DNA from 2 places in the Streptomyces sp. LX-29 genome. Region 2 is predicted to be linked to the other one. Evidence: riboswitches for the same ligand, from Rfam matches in the RefSeq annotation. Region 2 holds a riboswitch; the other holds the start of a gene.
The links. A riboswitch is a leader RNA that binds a small molecule or an ion and turns the genes downstream of it on or off. The one in region 2 is predicted to bind cyclic di-AMP.
Positions count from the first base shown of each region.

Region 1 (8,325 bases), 1.7 Mb from region 2:
CGTGCCCGGCCTCGCCCCGGACCGGGTGGCGTTGGTCGACGCACTGCGCGGGCTGAAGCCCGACCAGCGCACCGTCGTCGTCCTGCACCACCTGCTCGACCTGCCCATCGAGCAGGTGGCCCGGGAGACGGGCGTCTCCGAGGGCGCCGTGCGGACCCGCCTCAGCCGTGCCCGCAAGGCGCTGGGCCGCCATCTGACCGACTCCGACCACCCCGCGCCCCACCCTCCGGCCCCCGCCCCCGCCTCAGCCCGCTCCCCGAAGGAGGTGCCCACCCATGGCTGACCTGGATGAGCGGCTTCGGGAGATAGCGCGCGCCACCGAGCCCTGCATACGCCTCGCGGGCCCGGAGGCCGTGCGTGCCCGGGGCCGTCGGCGCACGATCCGCACGCGTGCGGTGACCGCCGTCTCCGCGGTGCTCGCGGCCGTCGCGCTCGCGATCGGCTCGTGGCAGCTCCTCCCCGGCGACGATCCGACCCGCACCCTGCCGGCGGGCCCACCACCCTCCGGCCGTACCGAATCGCCGGCTCCGGACATCGCCGTCGAGGCGCTGCTCCGCCCCACGGCGCTGCCCTTCGAGGCGGCGGCCCGGTGGAAGACGGTCCGCACCACCGACCGGCTCGACTCACCGCTCCTGGACCTCGAAGCCGACTGCCGGCTGACCGGTCTGGACGGCGACGCGCACCCGCTCCCGGCGGCCCAGCGCGCCCGCGTCTTCCAGGGCCGCCAGGCCAAGGAGACCGCACGGCACACGATCAACGCCTACCGGACCGAGCGGGACGCCGTCCGGGTGTTCAGCTCGCTGCAGGAGGTGCTGCGGACCCGCTGCGGGCTCGTCAGGGTCGGCCGCCCGTTCTCCGCGGAAGCCCCGGGCTCGGTGCGGAAGCCCACGGTCCGGGTCTACGGCTCGGAGTCCGACGGCTCGGGCGGAGAGCACCAGGTCTCGCTGATGCGCTCCGGCACGGAGGTCGCCCTCGTGCAGGTCGACGGTCTGGGCGTGTTCGGCGCGTCCTACGTCGACATGGTCGCCACCCACTGCATGTCCCTGTCCCTCTGGCGGCTGCACCCCGACACGACGCCCCTGCCGCCGCCGTACAAGAGCAACCCGGAGGGGGTGGAGCAGCGTTGCTGACCGACCGTCGCTCCGACCACCCCCACCACGCCTTCACCAACCGTCACGACCGTCCCAAGAGGTCCTCTGTGCGATCCATACGTCCCATACGCCGCCCTCTCCGCCTGCTTGCGGCGTCCTCCCTGGCCCTGGCCTCGCTGGTGGCCTGTCAGTCCTCCTCCGGCTCGGACGGGAAGGGCGGCGCCTCGGTCGACCCGGCCGACGCCAAGCCCGCCCGCATCACCGTGACGCCGGGCAGCGACGGCCCGGCGGTGGCCCCCGACGGCGGCATCAAGGTCGACGTGGCCGGCGGCACCCTGACCAAGGTCCAGGTCACTCCCGACCCGAGCAGCGCCGACGCGGTCGCGGTGACGGGCTCATGGTCCGACGCCAAGAAGAGCTGGCGCTCCACCCGCACCATGACCCCGGGGGCCTCCTACGCCGTCCTGGCCACCGCGACCAACGCGGCCGGCGAGGTCACCACCCACCGTTCGGCCTTCCGCACCCGTGCGGCCAAGGTCTTCAACGGCGTCTCCGTCACCCCGTCCAACAACAAGGTCGTCGGCGCCGGCCAGCCGGTGTCCATCGCCTTCGACCACCCGGTGAAGGACAAGGCGGCGGTCGAGCGCCGGCTCTCCGTCAGCACCTCCCCCAAGACGGAGGGCTCCTGGGGCTGGACCCGCGACCCGCTCACCGGCGTCGAGCGCGTCGACTGGCGCCCCGAGAGCTACTGGGCCAAGGGCACCAAGGTGACCCTCCGCGCCAAGCTCAGCGGCGTCAACACGGGCGAGGGGCGCTACCTCCGCCGCGACGTCTCCAGCACCTTCACCGTCGGCACCGTCCGCGTCGCCAAGGCCGACCTGAAGCAGCACACGATGACCGTCTACGAGGACGGCAAGAAGGTCGACACCATCCCGGTCTCCGCCGGCTCCACCGCCTACCCCACCTGGAACGGCACCATGGTCGTCCTCGGCAAGGCACCCATGGTCAACATGACCAGCGAGTCGGTGAACATAGCCGACCCGTACAACAAGGACGTCCCCTGGGCGGTCCATCTGACCACCTCCGGCACCTACGCCCACGCCGCCCCCTGGAACGAGGGCAAGGGCTACTTCGGCCGTGTCAACATGAGCCACGGCTGCATAGGCATGTCGGAAGCGGACGGCAAGAGCTTCTACGACCGCGCCACCCCCGGCGACATCATCGAGGTCACCGGCTCCACTCGGGAGACCGTCGCCACCGGCAACGGCTACGGCGACTGGAACCTCTCCTACGAGGAGTGGAAGAAGCTCAGCGCCCTCGACTGAGCCCGACGGTCCGCTCTCTCCGGACCGGGGCGGGACCGTGACGGGCCCGTGGGGCGTTCGGGACGACCGGTGTTGTCGAATGGTCCCGAGAGGATCCGGATCGGCACATGTGGAAGGTGTGGCTATGGCTGGGGTTCCGACAGGCGTGGTGGCCGCGGGCGGTCTCGTGGGCGGCTACGGGGTCGCCCGGTGGACGAAGAGGCGGCCCCTGGGCGGTGTGGTGCTGGCCGCAGCGGGGGTCGCGGCGGCGCGGGGCTGGAAGGAGCGGGGCGGTGCCGGAACCGCGGCGGCCCTGAGCGGGCTGTATGTGGCCGCGTTCGCGGGCTCCCACCCGCTGGCCAAGAAGATCGGCGCCTGGCCGGCCGTCGCCGCCGTGGCGGGCGGGGTCGCCCTCGCCTCCTGGGCGGCCGCCGACCGCCGCGCCGGCTGAGCACCGCCGACACCCCGCGCCCGTGGCCACGTGACCCGGGCTCCGTGACCCGGGCCCGGTGACCCCGCGGCGCTGGTGCCACAGGGGTCGGCCCGCTCGCCGTCGCGGCGCGCGCCGCACCCGGGCTCCCGAGAGCGCGGGAAAACGAACCGGCGGCCCTGGCGTCAAGGGGGGAGAGAGCGCCAGAGCCGCCGGCGTATCGGGGCTGTGGGGGGAGAGGCTGGCCTCGGGTTCAGGCCGGCGTGCTCACGCGTGTCGAGCTCGCGAGTGCGGTCACGGTGTCGTGCTCGCGGGTGCGGTCACGGGTGGTGTGATCACGGCTGTCGTGGTCACGGGTTCAGGCCGTGCTGGCGCAGCCACGCCAGGGGATCGACCGGGGAGCCGCCGCCCGGGCGGACCTCCAGGTGGAGGTGGGGACCGGTCACGTTGCCGGTGGCGCCGACGCGGCCGATGACGTCGCCGGTGGACACCGTGCCCGAGGTCTTGACCATGGATGACAGGTGGCAGTACCAGATCTCGGTGCCGTCGGGGAGCGTGAGGACGATGCGGTAGCCGTAGGCGCCGGCCCAGCCGGCGGAGGTGATCGTGCCCCCGTGGACCGCCTTGACCGGGGTGCCGGTGGGAGCGGCGAAGTCCTGCCCCGTGTGGTCGGCGGACCACAGGTCGCCGGCCTGGCCGAAGGTGGAGGTGAGGGTGTAGGAGGCGACCGGGAGGGCATACGCGCCGGCGCTGGTCCCGCTGTCGCCTCCGGAGCCGGATTCCGACCCCGCGTCCGCCTCCGCGTCCGCCTCAGCCTCTGCCTCCGCTTCGGCCTTCGCCTTGGCCGCGGCCTCCGCCTTCCGCTCGGCCTCGGCCTTGCGTGCGGCCTCCTCCGCCTTGCGCTCGGCCTCGGCCTCGGCGGCCTTCTTCGCCTCGTCGGCCTCGGCCTTGGCCTGGGCCGCGGCCGCCTTGGCGGCCTGCTCGGCGGCGGCTCGCGCGGCGGCCTCGCGCTGGGCGTCGTCGGCCGCGTTCTGCTGATACTCGGCCTGCTGCATGATGCGGGCGCGCAGCGCCTCGCCGGCGTCGGTGGCGCCGTTCGCCGCGTCCTCGGCGGTCAGACCGGCCGTGGAGAGCGGGGCCGCGGCCGCGGGCGCGCCCGGTGCGGAGGCGACGTTGCCCGGGCCGACCGCGTCGGAGACGAGCCGCGTGGCACCGGGCAGCTCCCTCGCCTCCGGGAGCACGCCCTGCACCTCGTCGGCGACCTGCCCCAGGTCGGGCATGGAGATCGGCGGGTTGGGTCGGTCCTTGGCGGTCGCCATGCCGCCCGCGCCCACCGCCGCGATGACACCGACGCCGAGCACCGCGCCGCTGCGCGCCATGCCGCCGCCGCGCTGCTTGACCACCCGGTGCCGGCCGCGGACCGGGGCTATGGAGTCCGCCGTGGGATTCCACTCCTCCCCGTCCTCGTCCTCGGGCCCGAAGGCATCGTGCGGAGGGGCCACGACGGGGCTGGCGATGGTGGGGGCGCCGGATGTGGCGGGGCCCGAGGGCATCGCGGAGGCGGCCGAGGGGACAGCGCGAGCGGGGGCCATGGTCGAGGTCGGACCACCACCCGGGCCGGGAAGGACACCCGGACCGTAGGGGGCGCCGGAAACACCGGAGGGGCTGTACGGCGCCTCGTCGAAGGCAGACCTGTTGGACGCCACGGGGGCGTACTCCTTTCCTTCCGTCTCGCCTACCGGGTTAGCTGACGGGTTCGGAGCAGGAAGGTCTCCTACGGGCTCCTCCGAGGAAGCGCCCGATTCACCCCAAGGATGGTGGTTCCCCGGTTCCCTAGGTGCTGCGGTGATGCTGTTGGTGCTCGCGCTGCTGTGCGTGCGGGATTCGGCGACGGCGCACGGTGCCGCCTCTTGCGGCGGCTGTGACGACCGCGCTGCGTTATCGAACGTTAATAGACCGCCCGGCGTGTTTCCAAGCCGTTCCCTGGAATCCGTGCAGAATCGACGCCCCACATTCGGTCACTTTCCGGCAAATCTGAGCAAGTTGCCGGAGAGTTGAGTCACCAAGATCGCGCGGCGGAAACCCGCCACCGCTGATCGTGCGTCAATTGTTATGCGCAGGGGCGGCGGTCGACTACGTTCCGCTATCGGCGCTGCTCGCCCGGTCCGCCGGGTGTGCGAGGCCGGCCGGGTGGCCCGGTCGCCAGGGGTCGGCCGGCCGCTCCGCGCGGGAGTCAGCCGGCACCGGCCGCTCCGCGCGGGAGTCGGCCGGCGGCCCCTCCGCGCTCGACTGCCGGTGGACGGCGAGCACCGCCATGTCGTCCGCCGTCCTCCCGCGCGCATGGCGCGCGACATCCACGACCAGCGCGTCCAGCAGGGCGTCCGGCCCCGCGAAGGTGTGGCCGCGCAACCGCTCCGCCGGTTCGTAGAACTCGCCGTGCCGGTCCCGCGCCTCGGTCACCCCGTCCGTGAAGAGCAGCAGCGTCGCCCTGGCCGGGAACGGTCGCTCGTCCACCACGTCCGGCCACTCCCCCAGGTCCGTCATGCCCAGGGGCAGCGCCGGCGCCGTCGGTTCCAGGTAGCCCGCGCCGCCGTCCGCGCGGAGCAGCAACGGGGCCGGGTGACCGCGGTTCAGCAGGCGCAGCGTGGCCTCGCCGGGCGGGATCTCCACCAGCACCGCCGTGGCGAACCCCTCGCGCAGCTCCACGCTCGCCCGCCGCTCGGCCTCCCGGCGCAGCGCCCGGTCCAGCCGCCCCGCCACGCCCGCCAGCGTCGCCTCCTGCTCCGCCGCCTCCCGGAACGCCCCGAGGACGATCACCACGGCCTCGACCGCCGCCAGCCCCTTGCCCCGGACGTCGGCGACGAGGACGCGCGCGCCGTACGGCGTCCCCTGCACCGCGTACAGGTCTCCGCCGATGCGCGCCTCGGCCTGCGCCGCCTGGTACCGCGCGGCGATGCGCAATCCGCCCAGACGGGCGGCGGGCGTGGGCAGCACGGCGCGCTGTGCCGCCTCGGCGATGACCCGCGCGGAGGCCAGCCGCCGCTCGCTGCGCCGCATCATCCGGTTGGTCGCGATGGCGAGGAGCCCCACGGTGCACGCCGTGGCCAGCTCCGTGAGCGTCTGCGCCTCCCCCGCGTGCCGCAGCCCCTGCACCACCATCAGCCCTAAGGCCGCCGCCACCGAGGCCGCGGCGATCGCCAGCGTCACCCTCAGGGTGGAGAAGGGGGCGGCGATGAGCGGTGCGGCGGAGAGGAAGGGCACGGCGGTGTACGCAGGCGGCGTGGCCAACTCGAAGACGATCCCGCCGACGATCAGTGCCGCCGGCAGCCAGGTGGCGAAGCGGCGGGCGGGCGCGGTCTCGTAGACCTCGCCTTCCGCCACCGCGGCCCTGCCGCCTCGCACCCGCACCGGCTTCTCCCGCGTACCGCTCCGCCGCCGTCAGACAGACCCGGGGTTCGGACCCGCCGCCGACTCGCCGTCGCCGACTCCCCGCCGCCGATCCGCCGCCACCGGGCCGCCTTCGTCGCTTCGTCGTCGGGCGGCGCCACCGCTCCCGCCGCCGGCTCCCACAAGGCTCGCGGCTGGCGCCCCGCGGGGCGACTCGACAGCAGCCATCCGGCGTAGGCCGTGGGCGCTCGGCGCTCGGGCGCGGGGCCCGCCGACGGACACAGGACGCGAGGACGCGCGACGGCGGCCAGGCGACACGAGCACGGTCAGACGGCCCGACGGCGGCCAGACCGCGCGACGGCGGCCAGGCGACACGACCACGGCCAGACGGCCCGACAGCGGCCAGACGGCTCGACGGCGGCTAGGCGCGGCCGCTCACGGCTCCACCCCGAGCGCGGCCGCTCACCGCTCCATCCCGAGCGCGTGGGGCCCTCACAGCTCCACCCCGAGCGCGCGGGCGTGCCGGTCGGCCGCGAGCTCCGCGGCGACCTCGTCGAGGTAGACCTCGCACACCAGCCGCCCGTCGCTGGTCAGGTTGTGCTCCAGCTCCCACAGGCTGATCTCGTCGCCGTCGGCGAGCAGGAACGCGTGCTCGTAGAAGCGGCACCACGTCCCGTCGGGACCGCCCGACCGCCGGCGCGGCTTGGGGGCGAGCGCGATGTCGTGCGCGAAGGCGGTGGTGAGCAGTCGCTCCACGTCCTCGCCCGGCCGGTCCGGGTTCTCCGCGCGGCGCAGCACACGGCGGGCGTGGTCGGGCGAGTTGTCGGCGACGTAGGCGCGGGACGTCGTCATCGGCGGTGCGCCGTTGAGCAGTTGCTCCGGGATCCACAGCGGCACGGAGTCGAACTCGTCCCACCGGCCGCCACCGGTCCGCTCGTGCACCCGGCGCTCCGCGGCCAGCAACGCACCCTCGTCGTCGTACAGCTCGTACAGCGGGCGCTCCTCGGCGCCGGTGTTGTGCTCCAGCTCCCACAGCATCACGCTGCTGCCGTCGGGCAGCAGGAAGATGTGCCGGTACGTGCTGTAACCGAGCGGCCCGCGCGGCTCGTTGCACTGACGGCACGAGCGCAGCTCGGTCTGGTGCATCAGGGCGTCACGCAACCGGACGAGCAGCGCCTCGTCGATCTCGAACCCGTTCTGGGCACGGGCGAGCAGCCCGTCGAGCAGTTCGGCATGCGTTCCGCCCTGCTGTGAGTGCCCCATGTCGTCTCTACCTCCCGGCCATCGGCTCGCCGCGCCCCCCAGCGACCACATCGCGACTTACCGTAGCGGCGCGGCCACGCGACGCGTGCGGTGTTTCGGCGAAGCGGCCCCGGCGGCGTGTCCTCCCCATCCACTCCTGCGCCGGAAGGCTCAGATACATCACACTGTGGGCCTGATCCACGACAGATTCGATCACTTCCCCGATTTCAGCGCGCTATCCGGTATGACCGACTCCGCTACCCTCCGCGACGGCGGGGCCCGCCGTGGTGCGACGTCAGGACCCACGCCGTCGCGCCGGACGCCCCGAAAGGCTCACCGGTTTGACGCAACGTCACCGGCGACCGCCCACCACCGGGGGCTCATAGGAAAATCCGGGGCGGCGCCTGGGGACGCGCTCGGTGCTCGCCGCTGCCCCGGCATGGCGACGCGCCCCGTACGCGAACGGCGGACCGCGCGGGCGGGCGTGGCACGACCCGGGAGACGCGTCCTCCGCCGCGGAGACGCGCGGGCAGGGGCGGACACCCCTCGGAGCCCGGCGGAACCCTCCGGCAGCGCGGAACGGCCGTGAGGCCGGCGGACGAGCGACGGCCCGACCGGAGATCTCCGATCGGGCCGTTGGATGTATACGCAGGTCAGAGGCGACATGCTCGCCCCTCGTAACGGTGGGCCGTCAGGGGCTCGAACCCTGAACCAATGGATTAAAAGTCCACTGCTCTGCCAATTGAGCTAACGGCCCGCACACCGCAGCATAGCCCGCCCCCGGCTCCGGCCCGAGCCAATACCGCCCCTTGCCCGAGCGGGCCCGGTTTCGGGGGCGCTCTTCGGCGCACGGCATGGGGGGACGTCACTG
Region 1 is NZ_CP089746.1:4,123,871-4,132,195, reverse strand. It holds gene LRS74_RS17830 (SigE family RNA polymerase sigma factor) at 1-283, shown strand, start outside; gene LRS74_RS17825 (hypothetical protein) at 276-1,130, shown strand; gene LRS74_RS17820 (Ig-like domain-containing protein) at 1,199-2,416, shown strand; gene LRS74_RS17815 (hypothetical protein) at 2,541-2,846, shown strand; gene LRS74_RS17810 (M23 family metallopeptidase) at 3,176-4,531, opposite strand; cyclic di-AMP (ydaO/yuaA leader) riboswitch at 4,543-4,683, opposite strand; gene LRS74_RS17805 (PP2C family protein-serine/threonine phosphatase) at 4,959-6,227, opposite strand; gene LRS74_RS17800 (DUF6227 family protein) at 6,705-7,475, opposite strand; tRNA gene LRS74_RS17795 (tRNA-Lys) at 8,139-8,211, opposite strand.
Region 1: another riboswitch for cyclic di-AMP. It lies ahead of LRS74_RS17810 (M23 family metallopeptidase); the one in region 2 lies ahead of LRS74_RS10430 (transglycosylase family protein).

Region 2 (8,325 bases):
GTCACCAGCGTGATGTGGTGCGGGGGCGCGCTGGCGGTGCTGGCCTGGCTCACCGCGATGATCGCCGGCCGGCGGGCGGGCGCCTAGGCACCCCCCGACCGGGACCGGCCAACGGGGGCGACACGCGGCGATCGGGTGCCAACGCGGGGTGGGGACGCCGTTCAGGTGGGATCCTGGGACCGGGGGAACTCTTCCGTCCGGTCCGGTCGCCCGGGGAGTGAGCCCGATGACAAGGAGCATGTACGTGGTCTGGAGCACGTCCGAGGCGGGGCGTGCCATCTACGAGACGCACTCGATCGAGGCCGTCGCCGACGACGAGGGCACCCACGCCGAGGTCACGAGCGAGACCCACGAGGTGCCGCTGCACAGCCGGGCGCAGGCGCAGGCCATCGCGGCGGCGGAGGGGTACGAACTGCACCCGGGCGGCGAGGCGTGGGACAGCCTCCCGGAGGAATGAGGGGAATCCGGGAGAGGACCGGAAATCCGGAACGGGACCGGGAATCCGGAACGGGACCGGGAATCCAGGAATAGGAGGCACCGGGCCGGCGTCTTACGAACGAGCCTCCGCAGTCGCGGGAGCCCGCAGGAGTCAGGGAGGGGAATTCCCGTGCCGTCCCACCACCACAGCACCACGCACCCCCGGACCACCCACCGCGTCGAGGTGGCGCCCGGCTCGCAGCACATACGGGTGGAGATCGACGGCCGCCTGGTCGCCGAGTCCCGGCGCCCGCTGCTGGTCCACGAGACGGGCCTGCCGGCCCGCTACTACCTCCCCCCGGACGACGTGGACCTGACGCTCCTGGAGCCGACCGACTCGCAGACCGTGTGCCCGTTCAAGGGCGTCGCCTCGTACTGGTCGTATGTCGGCGACGGCACGGACGCCGGGGCGGTCGTCCGCCGGGACGTGGTGTGGTCCTACCTCGAACCGATCGAGACGGTCGCCCCGATCAAGGGCTTTCTGTCGTTCTACGACACGGTGGCGACGGTCACCGTGGACGGCGAGCGGATCGGCGGCTAGGAGTCGGCCCCGCGCCGCGGTCGGGATCAGTCGGGATCAGGGGAGCAGCCGCTGCTCCTTGGCGACCGCGACCGCGCCCGCCCGCGTGTCGACGCCCAACTTGTCGTACACGCGCCCGAGGTGGGTCTTGACGGTGGCCTCGCTGATGAACAGCGCCCGGGCGATCTCGCGGTTGCTCAGCCCCCGCGCGAGCTGACCGAGGATGTCCAGCTCACGCCCGGTCAGCGCCGGGCGCGGCTGGCGCATGCGGGCCATCATCCGGCTGGCCACCGGAGGGGAGAGCGCGGTGCGCCCCTGCGCGGCGGACCGGATGGCCGCGAACAGCGCCTCGGGCCGCTCGGCCTTCAACAGATAGCCGGTGGCGCCGGCGTCGATGGCGCGGCTGATGTCGGCGTCGGTGTCATAGGTGGTGAGGACCAGGACATGGGGGCCGGAGCCGGGGACCGGCGCGTCGGCGGCCCGGTCCCGGGCCGGTTCCTCGCCTCCCGTCCGGGCCGCGACGATCCGGCGCGTCGCCTCGACGCCGTCGATGCCCGCGCCGAGCTGGAGATCCATCAGCACGACGTCCGGGCCGAGCCGCGCCGCCAGGGCGACGGCCGCCTCACCGCTGCCCGCCTCGCCGACGACCTCGATGTCCGGCTCGCTGCTCAGCAGCGCGAGCAGGCCGGCGCGCACCACCACATGGTCGTCGCAGAGCAGAATCCGGATCGTCCGGACCGCGCTCATGATGTCTCCTCCTGGGTACCGGGGCCGCCGCGGGGCGTGCGGGACGTGGGGGGCGGGGTCTGGCCCAGCGGGACGGCGGCCGAGACGACCGTGCCCTCGCCGGGGGCGGACTCCACGGTCAGGGTGCCGCCGACCTGGGCGGCCCGGGCGCGCATGGCGGGCAGCCCGTGCCCGCGCACGCTCCCCTCACCCGTCGCCCCGCCCGCCGCTGCCGCCGCACCGGGCTGGAAGCCACGCCCGTCGTCCGCCACGTCCAGCACGACCTGGTCGCCGAGGTAGCTGAGGGTCAGCACGGCGGCGCCGGCCTCGGCGTGCTCGCGGACGTTGGCCAGGGCTCCCTGGGCGATGCGGAGCAGGGCCGACTGGACGTGGTCGGGGAGGGGGAGCGGGGTGCCGTCGATGAGACAGCGCACATGGGGCCCGCCACGGCCGGACCCGTGCTGGGCGGACTCCCGCCGGGTCAGCGCGCGCAGCGCCTCCGGAAGCCCGCCGCCTTCGGCCAGGTCCGCCGGCCCCAGCCCCCGAACGAAGCGCCGGGCCTCGGCGAGGTCCCGCTCGGCGACGCCGGCGGCGGTGCGCACATGGGCGCGGGCCGCGTCCGGGTCGGTGTCCCAGACCCGCTCGGCGGCCTGGAGCAGCATCTGCTGGCTGGAAAGCCCCTGCGCGATGGTGTCGTGGATCTCCATGGACAGCCGCTGCCGCTCCGCGAGCGTGCCCTCGCGCCGCTCGGTGGCGGCCAGCCGCTCGGCCTGCCGATCCATGTGGACGAAGACGGCGGTGGCCACGGCGGCGACGGCGGGCGGGGCGAGCACCAGGTTCGGGTCGAAGCCCGAGGACAGCCGCAGCTGCGCCCCGACGACCAGAGCGGTGAGGACCGCGACCAGGGCGAGCGCCGCGCGCGGCGGCAGCGCGCGCAGCCCCGTATAGAAGAGGGGGACCGCGCACCAGGCGAAGCTGGGCGCCAGCAGCACCAGCACCACCCAGACGGCGACCACCGTGCCGAGCCAGGCCAGGCGCCGTGGGGTGGGCCGGAAGCCGAGGGCGGGCCCGAGCACGTACAGCAGTGCGAGCACGACGCTGAGCGCGATGATCCACGGCGTGCGGGCCTCGCCGGGGTGGCGCAGCAGGAAGCGGGTCAGCGAGGCGGCCAGCAACAGGAAGAACGCCGCGTGCATCACCGCGGCCAGCCAGCGCGCGTCGGGGTCCTGCTCGTGCCTCATCACCCCATCGTGACCTGCGCGGATCACCGGCGCATCAACCGATCGGCCGATGGCGGGGTCGGCGGGTACGGCGATGTGGCGGGGGAGTGCCCGGCCGGAGGATCGGGGCGAGTCCTCAGGCAGGCATGAACCGAAGGAGAGGCAGACTCATGGCGAAGAACACGCGGGTGCTGACGGTGGCGGTGGCGGCGGCGCTGCTGGGCGGCGGAACGCTGGGCGTGGTGTCGGCGAACGCGGCGGGCACGGAGGAGAGCCAGCCGGTGGCCCCGGCCGCCGCGCCGGCCGCCCCGGCTCCCAAGAAGGCGACCTACCAGTCCACCCACCTCACCGTGGACGCCGCGACCGAGGCCGCCCAGGCGGCGCTCGACGCGGCGGAGAAGGACGGCCAGCGGATCACCGTCTCGGTCGTCGACCGCAACGGCAACACGGTGGTGGTGCTCCGCGGCGACGGCGCGGGCCCGCAGTCGTACGAGTCGGCGCAGCGCAAGGCGTACACGGCCGTCTCCTGGAACGCCCCCACCTCCGAGCTGGTCAAGCGCCTCCAGCAGGCGCCGAACCTGAAGGACATCCCGGGCACGCTGTTCCTGGCGGGCGCGGTGCCGGTGCAGGCCCCGGCCAAGGGCGCGCCGATCGCGGGCATCGGCGTGGCCGGCGCGCCCAGCGGCGACCTGGACGAGAAGTACGCGAGCGCGGGCGCGGCGGCGCTCGCGGGCTGAGCCGCTAGGAGACGGCCGGGCGGGGGTCCGTAGGGGCCCCCGCCCGGCCGTTCGCGTGCGCGGCGGAGGGCCGCTGCGCCGGTGGGCGCGGGGCCGCGGGGCGCTGCCGCTCGGTCTGCCCCCGGCCCCGCCCCGTCAGGGAGCCGGCGACGGCGAGCGTGACGCCGGCGCCGGCCAGGAAGAGGGCGGAGTACCCCAGGCGCTGGGTCCGCAGCGCGGCGCACTCGTGGCCGTAGCGCGCCTCGCCGCCGCCCTGCCGTGCCACATGCGGGGACAGGACGGAGCCGCACTCCTGGGTGGCGCGGTCCTCGTGGAAGGCGACGGGCAGGAAGAGCGCGCTGACGGCGCAGGCGCAGAGCAGACAGGCCAGGACGGTCCAGGGAAGTCCCTCGCGCCGGGACCGCCGCGCGGGCCGGGCCGGTGGGGACCGCCGGGGCGCGGGTGACCGGGGAGCGGCCGCGGGCTCCCCGGGCCGGGCGGCCTCGTCCCGGTCGGGGACCGTACGGCCGTCCCGGGCCGGGGCGTCGCCGTGCGGGGGAACGGGAGCGGGCCGGGCACTCTCGAAGGACATGGCCGAGAGGCTACCGGCGCGGAAACGCCGAAGTGCCCGGTCCGCGTGGGGCGGACCGGGCACTTCGGGTGATGCTCAGACTCAGATGTTGACGCCGTGCGAGCGCAGGTAGGCGATCGGGTCGATGTCGGAGCCGTAGCCCGGAGCGGTGCGGACCTCGAAGTGCAGGTGCGGGCCGCTGCTGTTGCCGGTGGAGCCGGAGAGGCCGATCTGCTGGCCGCCGGTCACGGTCTGGCCGACCGAGACGGACAGCTGCGACAGGTGGGCGTACTGGCTGTACTTGCCGTCGGCGTGGCGGATGACGACCTCGTTGCCGTAGGCGCCGCCCCAGCCGGCGGAGACGACCTCGCCGTCACCGATGGCCTTGAGGGTGGTGCCGGTGGCGACGGGGAAGTCGACGCCGGTGTGGTAACCGCTGGACCAGGCGGAACCGGCCTGGTGGTACGGGGTGCCCTGGGGGGCGGCGACCGGCGCGGTCCAACCGGAGGCGACCGGGGCCTCGGCCGGGGCCGGGGCGGCCGGGGCCTCAGCCGGGGCGGCCGGGGCCGGAGCGGCCGGAGCCTCGGCGGGGGCGGCCTCGCCGGTGGCGGGCTTCGCGGCCTCGCCCTGGAGGGAGAGCTTCTGACCCGGGAAGATCAGGTTCGGGTTGGCACCCACGACCTCGCGGTTGGCCTTGTAGACGGCCTCCCAGCCACCCTCGACGTCGTGCGCCTGGGCGATCGAGAAGAGCGAGTCGCCGCCGACGACGGTGTACTCGGTGTTCTTCGCGGCCTCGGACGGGACGTCGTCCTTCGGGGCCGGGGCGGGCTTGGCGTCCTCGGCCGGGGCGGCCGGCGCCGGGGCGGCGGGGGCCGGGGTGGAGGTGGCCGTGTCACCGTCGGGCGAGATGGCCGGGGCCGGGCCGCCCTTGGTCAGGCCCGCCTTGACGGAGCACACGGGCCAGGCGCCGGGGCCCTGCACGGCCAGCACCTTCTCGGCGATGGCGATCTGCTGGTCCTTGGTGGCGAGGTCCGCACGCGAGGCGTACGCGGTGCCGCCGAACTCCTCCCACGTGGACTGCGTGAACTGCAGACCGCCGTAGAAGCCGTTGCCGGTGTTGATGCTCCAGTTGCCGGTGGACTCGCACATCGCGACCTTGTCCCAGGTCTCGACGGACGCGGCGCTGGCCGTGGTGGCACCCACGAGCGGCATCGCGATGCCGGCGCCGCCGGCGACGAGAGCGAGGGAAAGCTTGGCGATGCGACCAGGGGTGATACGACGGTGACGACCGACAGACATAGGGGTGTTCCTCTCCCACGCCTGCGAGGTGAGCTGTCGGGTTCGGGCTGGAGTTGCCCGGCCGTGCCCTGAGCGGCCTCATGGGCCGCGGCACGTCTTCACCCCAAGCCGTGTCGCGCTTCGTGGCGCGACCCGGCGACTTACCTGGGTCCCCCGCTCCTGCCGTCGTGTGTTCGTGGACACTCCTCGGCCGGCGGCAGGACTAGGCGTTCCGGCTTTGGGTTCCCCCGCAGTGATTGCGAAGGGAACGGCCGTAACCAAAACACATGGATTTCGCGGCCCACAAGCGTCGGGATTTCCGGAAAAGATCGACTCGGGACCTTTCCGGGGGTTTTTGTCACGCTGCGCTCTGGATCTCTTCCCGAGAGCGAAAGAAGATCTTGCGGAATGCCGTCCGGGTGCTGCACGGCGTGACAATGTGGACGGAAAGTGTGCTGAAGGCGGGCAGTGAGTGACATTCCCGCCAGCAAACCTGTGACCTCAGTCACCGGCGGTAACTATGTGCCCTAAGTCCTAAGAGTCCGATTCCATCTGTCCGGTTCCCTGGGACTTTCGGCAGATGTCCCGGGGGTCTCCCGACCCGTGCTCGCCGCGGTGGTGGGGGATCGCCCCCCGTGGGGCGCGTCAGCGGGCGTCTTCTCTATGCACTGGCAAAGCAGAAGGGGTGCTGATGCGAAGGGAGTGAGGGCTGGCAAACGGCTTGGATCGCCGCCTCGCGCGGAGGTGCGGCGTGATCAGCCGCATCGGGGGCGGGTGCGCCTTGTCCGTGGAGTGATCCGGTGTGCGGAGTGGTCCGTCGCGACCCGGGGTTATCGGCGGCGAATGCGGAATCTGACGACGCATCGCCGGAGGGATTCCCGGGGAAAGGCCCGGCGGTGGATATCCCGGGAACGGAAATCGGCGGACGGCTAGGAGGGGGCGCGGAGGCGGGCGCACCGGCGGCAGGTGCGGGCCGACGCCGCCACCACGGCGTGCGACGCCGCCGCGAGCAGACCGGCGGCCACGGCCAGCGGCCAGTTCGTGACCGCGACCGACAGGGTGACGAGCACCAGCGCCGTGACGGCCATGGCCACGCTCGCGGCCGTGCCGGTCCAGGCGACCGCCAGCGGCAGCCGGGGTGGGGTGGGCAGCCAGCGGGCGAGCGGGCCGGTGGCCGCCCAGGTCGCGCCGGCCAGCGCCGCCGCGGTGGCGGCGACGCCGACCAGATGCGCCGTCAGCAGCTGCGTGGCACGGCTCAGCTCCCACGCACGGTCGTCGCCGGCCGTCCGGATCACCAGCCAGCAGGCGATCGCGAAGGGCACCGCCAGCGCGGCGGCCCGTGCGGTGTGCCGGGCCTGGGCGATCGTCAGCTCCCGCTGACAGCTGGGCACCAGGTTGTCCGGCGAGCCGAACTCGGTGATGGCCGCGTGGGCGGCGTGCTCGTAGGGGACCCCCTCGCAGGTGTGCGCCGCCACGGCGTCGTCGAGGCCGTCGCGGATCTCCTCGACCAGCCGGGCCTTGTCGCGCGCCGGTCCCTGCAGCGCCGCCGACAGGGTCGCGACATACCGCTCGATGGGGTCGTCGGAGGGACCGTCGGTGCTCGGCGCCGCACTCATGTGGCGAGCCCGGGCGACGCGGGGGCGGGGTTCAGGACCGAGCCGATCGCCGTCGTGAACTCCCGCCAGGCGGTGCGCTCATGGTCCAGGGTCCGACGCCCCGCCTCGGTGAGTTCGTAGCAGCGTCGCCGACGCTCGCCCACCGAGTCCCAGCTGCTGCGCAGCAGTCCGAGCCGCTCCAACTGCTTCAGCGCCGGATAGATGGTGCCCGTGCGCAACTCGAGCGCCCCGCCGCTGCGCTTCTGTACGGCGGCGATGATCGCGTAACCGTGCAGGGGGCCCTCTTCGAGCGCGGCGAGCAGGAGTCCGTCGAGGTGACCTCGTACCGCGTCTGCCTTCATATCCGCGAAGCGTACTCAGCCAAGATGTAGGTGTGCTACCTATTGGCTGTCAACTTATTGAGTTCGCTTGGAGGCACGCACGTGACCAAGCTGCTTCTGTCCGTCCACGTCTTAGCCGCCATCGTCGCGGTGGGGTCGATCACCCTGGCCGCCTCGCTGTTCCCGCGCTACGCGAAGCAGTCGGTGATGGACGGTGAGGACCGGCGCGCCGCCGGTGTCGCGGCGTTCCTGCACCGGGTCTGCCGTGGCTACGCCGTCGCCGGGCTCGTCGTGCCGGTCTTCGGCATCGCCACCGGGGCGCAACTGGGCGTCCTCGGCGACGCCTGGCTGATCGTGTCGATGATCCTCACCGCGGTCGCCGCCGTGATGCTCGCCGTGGCCGTGATCCCTCATCAGCAGCGGCTGCTCGCGATGGCCGGGGCCGGAACCGGGTCCGAGGGTGAGGCCGTGGCCGGGAGCGAGTCCGGGACCGCCGGCGAGGCCGGGAGCGCGCCCGAGGGCGCGGCCGCCGGCGAGGGGCTCCGGACGGCCGCCGCTCGACTGGCGATGGTCACCGGGGTCTTCAACCTGCTGTGGGCGGTCGTGGTGGTCCTGATGATCGTTCGCCCCGGCTCCACGACGGGAGTGTGAGGAACATGCGTGCCCTGCGGATCGCGGCGGCGGTGGAGGCCGCCTCCATCCTGATCCTCTTCACCAACCTGTTCACCGCCCACGTCAAGGTGATCACCTCACTGGGCGGCCCGGTGCACGGCTCCGCCTATCTGGTGGTCATCGCGATGACCTTCGCGTCCACCGTCGCCGGCTCGACGGGCGTCCGCTGGCGCGCCTTCGTCCCCGGCATCGGCGGCATGCTCGTGCTG
Region 2 is NZ_CP089746.1:2,469,423-2,477,747, reverse strand. It holds gene LRS74_RS10465 (MFS transporter) at 1-87, shown strand, start outside; gene LRS74_RS10460 (hypothetical protein) at 227-457, shown strand; gene LRS74_RS10455 (DUF427 domain-containing protein) at 608-1,018, shown strand; gene LRS74_RS10450 (response regulator transcription factor) at 1,055-1,744, opposite strand; gene LRS74_RS10445 (sensor histidine kinase) at 1,741-2,964, opposite strand; gene LRS74_RS10440 (heme-binding protein) at 3,114-3,680, shown strand; gene LRS74_RS10435 (hypothetical protein) at 3,685-4,251, opposite strand; gene LRS74_RS10430 (transglycosylase family protein) at 4,333-5,529, opposite strand; cyclic di-AMP (ydaO/yuaA leader) riboswitch at 5,535-5,748, opposite strand; gene LRS74_RS10425 (permease prefix domain 1-containing protein) at 6,438-7,124, opposite strand; gene LRS74_RS10420 (helix-turn-helix transcriptional regulator) at 7,121-7,465, opposite strand; gene LRS74_RS10415 (hypothetical protein) at 7,547-8,095, shown strand; gene LRS74_RS10410 (hypothetical protein) at 8,101-8,325, shown strand, end outside.